One region of the Oceanobacillus sp. CF4.6 genome, then DNA from elsewhere that is predicted to be linked to it. Evidence: riboswitches for the same ligand, from Rfam matches in the RefSeq annotation. Region 1 holds a riboswitch; the other holds the start of a gene.
What was found. A riboswitch is a leader RNA that binds a small molecule or an ion and turns the genes downstream of it on or off. The one in region 1 is predicted to bind thiamine pyrophosphate.
Positions count from the first base shown of each region.

Region 2: linked by a shared signal. The riboswitch ahead of thiM (hydroxyethylthiazole kinase) and the one ahead of thiW (energy coupling factor transporter S component ThiW) in region 1 are both predicted to bind thiamine pyrophosphate.

Region 1 covers NZ_JBIMEX010000009.1:140,058-143,209, reverse strand. The annotation lists gene thiD (bifunctional hydroxymethylpyrimidine kinase/phosphomethylpyrimidine kinase) at 1-561, opposite strand, end outside; gene thiW (energy coupling factor transporter S component ThiW) at 674-1,162, opposite strand; TPP riboswitch at 1,347-1,461, opposite strand; gene ACHABU_RS14495 (hypothetical protein) at 1,663-1,977, shown strand; tRNA gene ACHABU_RS14490 (tRNA-Ala) at 2,140-2,212, opposite strand; gene ACHABU_RS14485 (DUF4870 domain-containing protein) at 2,356-2,679, shown strand; gene ACHABU_RS14480 (5'-nucleotidase C-terminal domain-containing protein) at 2,932-3,152, shown strand, end outside.
Region 2 covers NZ_JBIMEX010000002.1:588,873-592,024, reverse strand. The annotation lists gene tenA (thiaminase II) at 1-685, opposite strand, end outside; gene ACHABU_RS06505 (Lin0512 family protein) at 768-1,127, opposite strand; gene thiM (hydroxyethylthiazole kinase) at 1,189-1,968, opposite strand; TPP riboswitch at 2,054-2,156, opposite strand; gene ACHABU_RS06495 (nucleoside hydrolase) at 2,364-3,152, shown strand, end outside.

The sequences.
Region 1 (3,152 bases):
GAAATCAATTGCTTCACCTTTCATGTGGCCACCTTTCACCAGTGCAGCTCCGGCACCAAATTTCTCAACAATATGCTCTGCAGCTTGTTTCATATCATCAACCGTTTCAATACTTTCACCGGTCAGATATTCAGCTTCCGGGATATTCGGTGTTACTAAAGTAGCTAATGGCAAAAGCTCTTTTCTTAGAAAGTCACGCGCATTTTCTTCAATTAATGGGTCTCCACTTGTTGCAACCATAACAGGGTCCATAACATATGGAGCATTTAACTTTGAAATCTTACTAACCACGAGTTTCATCATATCTATATTGGCAATCATTCCAGTCTTTAATGCATGAACAGGCATATCCGAAATAACAGAATCCAGTTGCTGTTTGATCATATTAAGTGGCACATGATGGATGTCCTGGACACCAGTAGTATTCTGGGCAACTACGGATGTTATAACAGACATACCATAGCTTTTTAATTCCTGGAAAGTTTTTAAGTCAGCATGAATTCCTGCTCCACCACTAGGATCTGTCCCAGCAATGGTAAGGACACAAGGTATTTGTTTCATCGATATGACACCGCCCTTTTTGATGGCCACTCGTCACATGCTTTGATTCTGTTTAGTTCTGCATTTGAAGCAGCTTTTCTTAATACGTCAGTAAATGTCATCATATAGCCTCCTAATTAATACGTGCTAAATTTTTGGTTTTAACTCTTGATACGATAAACCAGCCAATGAAAGCACCGGTAATGCTGCTGACAAGAAATCCCGGTAAAAAGGCAAATGCACCAACGGAGGTACCCATTAGAATGCGGGCAAATGGTACCGCGAAAAGAGATCCGATTACTCCTGAACCGATCGTTTCTCCAATTACTGCCCATCCCTTTTTACCACCTTTTTTATAAATATAACCAGCTAGAAATGCTCCAACCATGCCTCCAGGAAAGGCCAATAAAGTACCTAAACCAAGCATGTTCCGAAGTAAGCCAATCATAAATGCGATGGCAACTGCAGGACCTGGTCCAAGCATGATAGCTGCCATGACATTGACTGCATGCTGAACAGGATATGCGCGTGCGATCCCTGTTGGAAACCACAATAACTGAGCACCTATCGTTCCAATTGCTACAAAAACTGCCATTGTTGTTAACAAAAGCGTTCGATTCATATTATTCCCCCTACATTTTTCATAAAATACGATTAGAAAACGAAGGCGTCACCAAGCTTTTGGGTGACAGCCTTCGTTGCACTTATGCAGTAAGAAAGTAGTTTATACTTTCTTAACTGTCAACAAAAAAGCCAGATCCTTTATGGACCTGGCTTGGTAGGCTGAAAATAGAATAGACGATATAATAAACGTCCGACTACTTCCCTCCGCTAGTATTAACCAGATCAGGTCCATAAGAGTCGGAAAGTGAATGCTTTCCTCTCAGCCCACATTTCATTTGGGCACCCCTAGTAGTTTCATGCTATATAATTGTGTGTACAACTGTAACCTTACCAAATTTTTTAACTTTTGTCAGTATTAACTTGATAACCTGGTACAACTTTGCCAGGTGGAACGGAAGGCGAATGATACGAAATAGAATATAAAAGTGAATAAATATAGTCTACAATTTGAAATATTTTCTGGTATAATATGTAGAAAGAAAGGAGGTATATGTTGAAATGGAAGCAAAGTTTGATCAGATTATTGCTGAATTAGGAAAGCTTCAAAAAGGGCAGGAAGACTTAGTCTTGAATCAAAAGCAGATGGCAAAGAATCAGGTTCGCATGGAAAAGAGTCAGGATCAAATGGGAAAAAATCAAGAGCAATTTACGGTAAGCCTGGAGCAATTGGCAATCAATCAAGCCCGGATGGAAAAAAATCAAAATCGCTTCGAATTAAAACTAGATGATTTTACTGTTGAAACACGAAGTAACTTTAAACATACACAGAACCAACTAGACACACATGCAAATATTATCAAAAAGGTAAAATAAAAGCGACCACTAGGTTATTCTTCAATTCGTGTGTTCAGCCCCATTTCTTAATCAAGTTTCTGCCACGCAGTCATAACTTCTCAGTAAAAATGTTTTTATTATACTTAAAAAGGTTAGATAGGATGTTTTTACAAGTCCCATCTAACCTTATTAATTTTAGGATGGAGCATAGGGGGCTCGAACCCCTGACCTCTTGCATGCCATGCAAGCACTCTCCCAGCTGAGCTAATGCCCCAGATTCATAATTATGATTATAGCCACTTTTTATCAATTTTTCAAGAAAAATTTTAGAGTAATGGCTTTAGATAATATAAGATATACTATACAAAGCAATAAATTTATTTGTTATTATAAAAAATAAAAACAAGGAGGGTTATTTTGCCAACCAATGATGAGCGTCTGTTTTCTATGCTGATTTATGTACTTAGCTTTCCTTTTCCTATCTTAGGCCCATTACTTATTTGGTTACTAAAGAGGGATGAGTCCGAATTCGTTGATTATCATGGAAAGGAATATTTTAATTTTTTGGTTTCCTATTTTATCTTTGGAGCAATTGGTACACTATTAATTATTTTATTAGTGGGGATTGTTATACTCATTATATTAGGCATTATGGCAATTATTTTGACAATTATTGCAGCGGTCAAGTCGTATCAGGGGGAACGATATAGATTCCCTTTTATTATTCACTTCATTAAATAAGAGGACATTTCTGGTTCTCTTATTTTGTTTTTACTCTTTGGAACTATATCCAGAAAATAGAACGAAGGACTTATGAACCCTTTTTAAAAATACATAGTACTAATGGTCTGAATTTACAATATATTTACAAAAGTTTACAAATATTTCATAGTAACCCTCTTACTTTTATGCAATATTTAAGAAGGACTAGTGCGGATTTTGTCTTAAAATCTCGCATCTGGAACAAATATTCTAAAAAAACGGAGGGTATCAATGAAGCGTATAGCTTTTAAAAAGACCGTTAGTATGTTTCTTATTTTAGCGCTGACATTCATGAATTTCACACCTGTATTTTCTATGTCTGCAGCTGCTGAAAGTAATGAAGCGACAGCAGAGGATTTATTTATTTCGGAGTATATTGAAGGTAGTTCTCATAACAAGGCGATAGAAATTTATAATGGTACGGGAAGTGAGGTGGATTTATCAGGCTATGG
Region 2 (3,152 bases), on a different contig from region 1:
CAGACGTCCCTAGCTTATCCTTTTCCGATAGCCATGTTTCAAATGTATACGACATTTCCCAGAATGCAAGTTCATATTCTTTGGCAATGATGAATTGATTTTTAATCTTTTCCTTTTCTGCTTCGCTTGCCTGGTCAGCTAATTCATCCATGAGGTTAATCATTTCCTGTGTCGATTCCTGAAACCAGCTACTAGCATACATGTTCAGCCAATTTTGATAGATTTTTTCTTCCGGTTTTGCATCCTTATATTGCAATCCGATATCGGCATACAACCAGTAACATGGCAGTATAGCAGCTACAATTTGGGCCAGACTGCCGGATAATGACGCTCGGTACAAATGGGATGTATAGGCATATGCAGTTGGCGCTGGTTTAAAATTTTCTATTTCCTCATTCGTAATCTTTAAAATTTCAGCATGCTCCTTGTGTACGGTTAGCTCTGCTTCAGTTGTTTTTTTTGCCTTTTCAGCAAGTCTTGCAGAAACATGAAAGTCATCTGCATGGGCAGCAGCGAAGGCATGCACCTTGCCGTAATGTTTCAAATAGTAGATGTCCTGCATAATATAGTTTTTGAACGTTTCCAGCGGTAAATCACCCTTGACAATTCCTTGTACAAACGGATGATTCAGGCTTAACTCCCAGCTTTGCTTTGTTGCTTCTCTCAACGACTCTGAAAAACGCATAAAAAATTCCTCCTCTATTTTAGTTTCTTACTGGTGAATTAGGAAATGGATATTTATTTTTTAACATCCACTTACGATAAATTTAATAGCCTACTTCTACTACAGCGTTAACGATATACATCAAATCGTTTTTATCTTGCTGTTCTTCAAGGAAAATTCCGCTTGTCGTTGCCATGCCACCGTTCATCACTTCAACGGTAACCGTACCATAGGGAATCAACTTTTTTATTCTTTTCTGATCTAATTTTTCCAAATCCCGCGGCAAGCCTAGTTTGACATTAACTTTCATGTTATTTAAGTCACCATCCGGCAGAATTTTTTTCATGCCTGGCATGGAATTGGAATGGATTGCATTCAGCACTGCGCGTTCAGACGCAATATTTACATCCTGTCCGTGGACATCCAAGCCTGTTCCTGTTTCAATAAATATGAGATTTTCCATTTTCTTTTCACTTCTCTCTATTAAAATAGTTTCAGAAAGGCTCCTTCTAAATACGGATAACCTATTGTTCCTGAATCTGTTTATATTTTTCTACTTTTTCATCTGTTAAGAAGTAAAGCTCATCAAGCAGTGCAGGAATAAATGTTCCAGGCCCCACTGCTTTTTTCATCGCTAACTCCGCTGCAATGCCATAACTTGCCACTGCATAGACACCCGCCTGGAATTTGTCATGGGCTACACTGACAAAAGGTCCAATAAGTGAGGAAAGCAGGCATCCGCTGGCAGTAATGTTTTGTAACATTTCATGGCCATTTTTACATAGAGAAGTTCGCACGCCATCGGTAATCACGTCTGTTTCTCCGGTGGAAATCACAACTGTATCATATTTTTTCGCCACAGCTTTTGCTATTCTCGGGTCATTTTTTTCAATCATGGAATCAGGTCCCTTTGCTTTGTCCAAAGCGCCTCCCAAAACGGCAATTTCCCCGGCATTAGCGCGAATTGCCGCAAGCTTTACTGTTGCAAGTATGTCGTTAATTATTTCTGTCCGAAAATCTGTCCCACCAACAGCAATGGGGTCAAGGATAACTGGAACTCCATTCTCATTTGCAGCCTTTCCAGCTTTTAACATAGCTTCCCCACGGTCCTCCGTTAATGTTCCAAGGTTCAACACGACTGCGTCGGCCATCGCTCCGTAGTCCTGTGCTTCTCTGGGAGTATGTGACATAGCAGGGGACGCGCCGATTGCGATTAGACCATTTGCGGCAAAATTACTCGCAACTTCATTCGTAATATTAAAAATAAATGGCTTGTCTTCTCTGATTTTTGCAATAAAATTCATCCGGATAGCTCCTCTCTGATAGGTTGAAAAATTAAAAAAACCACCCCAAATGGAGTGGTTGTATATACAATTTCAGCATATGTATACGTCGCCAACTCCACTTCCCTACGCTGGTATTAACCAGTTCAGGTTCAAAGGGATCAAGAAATGAATCATGTCTCAGCCAAACGGCACCCCTAGTGGATTTTTTTATTATTCTAAATAAAGCTTACTTCATTCTATTATAAAAGTAAAATGATATATGGCAGAGAAGAAGCATGGGGACGGTTCTCTTGCTTCCTTTTTCGTATGGAGAGGAAGCAAGAGAAACGTCCCCATGCTTATTTTTTATTATATTTTAATATGGTTCTGTGGCAAAATAGAATTTGCAAGATAAAATAAATGAGGTGTACATAATGCGAAAGGTAATTATTGATACAGATACTGCAGGAGACGATACGATAGCGCTATTAACTGCGCTTCATCATTTTAAAGTGGAAGGCGTTACGATTACTGGGGGAAATGTAGATTTTAATCAAGAGGTGGAAAATGCCCTTTATACCATTCAGGTTGCAAGTCCAAAAGAATACGTGCCAGTTTATAAAGGATATGAAGTGCCGATGACAATTACTGGTAATGAACATCATCAGACCGTTGAGGATGTTCATGGGAGTGATGGTATGGGTGATGCTTTTTTTGAAAAGGCAACACAAAGACCTGAGGCAGGGCATGCGATTGACTTTATTATAGAAAAAGTAAAAGCAAATCCGGGTGAAATCGCTTTACTCGCAATCGCGCCACTTACAAATATTGCAATGGCCATTAAAAAGGATCCTACAATTATAGCGGATATCCCACATATTTATATTATGGGTGGCACAAATAATTCATTAGGAAATATAACGCCAGCAGCGGAGTATAACTTTTATGTTGATCCAGAAGCAGCGAGAATCGTGTTGCATTCGGGAATCCCAATCACGATGGTTGGCTGGGATATGTGTACGAAATATTCCATTATGGATGAGGAGGACCATCAGGATATTGAAAAATTGGCTACAGCAGGTTCTGACTTCTTTATAAAAATTAATAAGGTCGTCCTGAAATTTAATAAAGAAGTTCATCGTCTGAATGGCACGACGCACCCAGACACACTATTAGTGGCAATTGCTGCAAATGAAAGCCTGATGAATGCTTTAAATCACTAT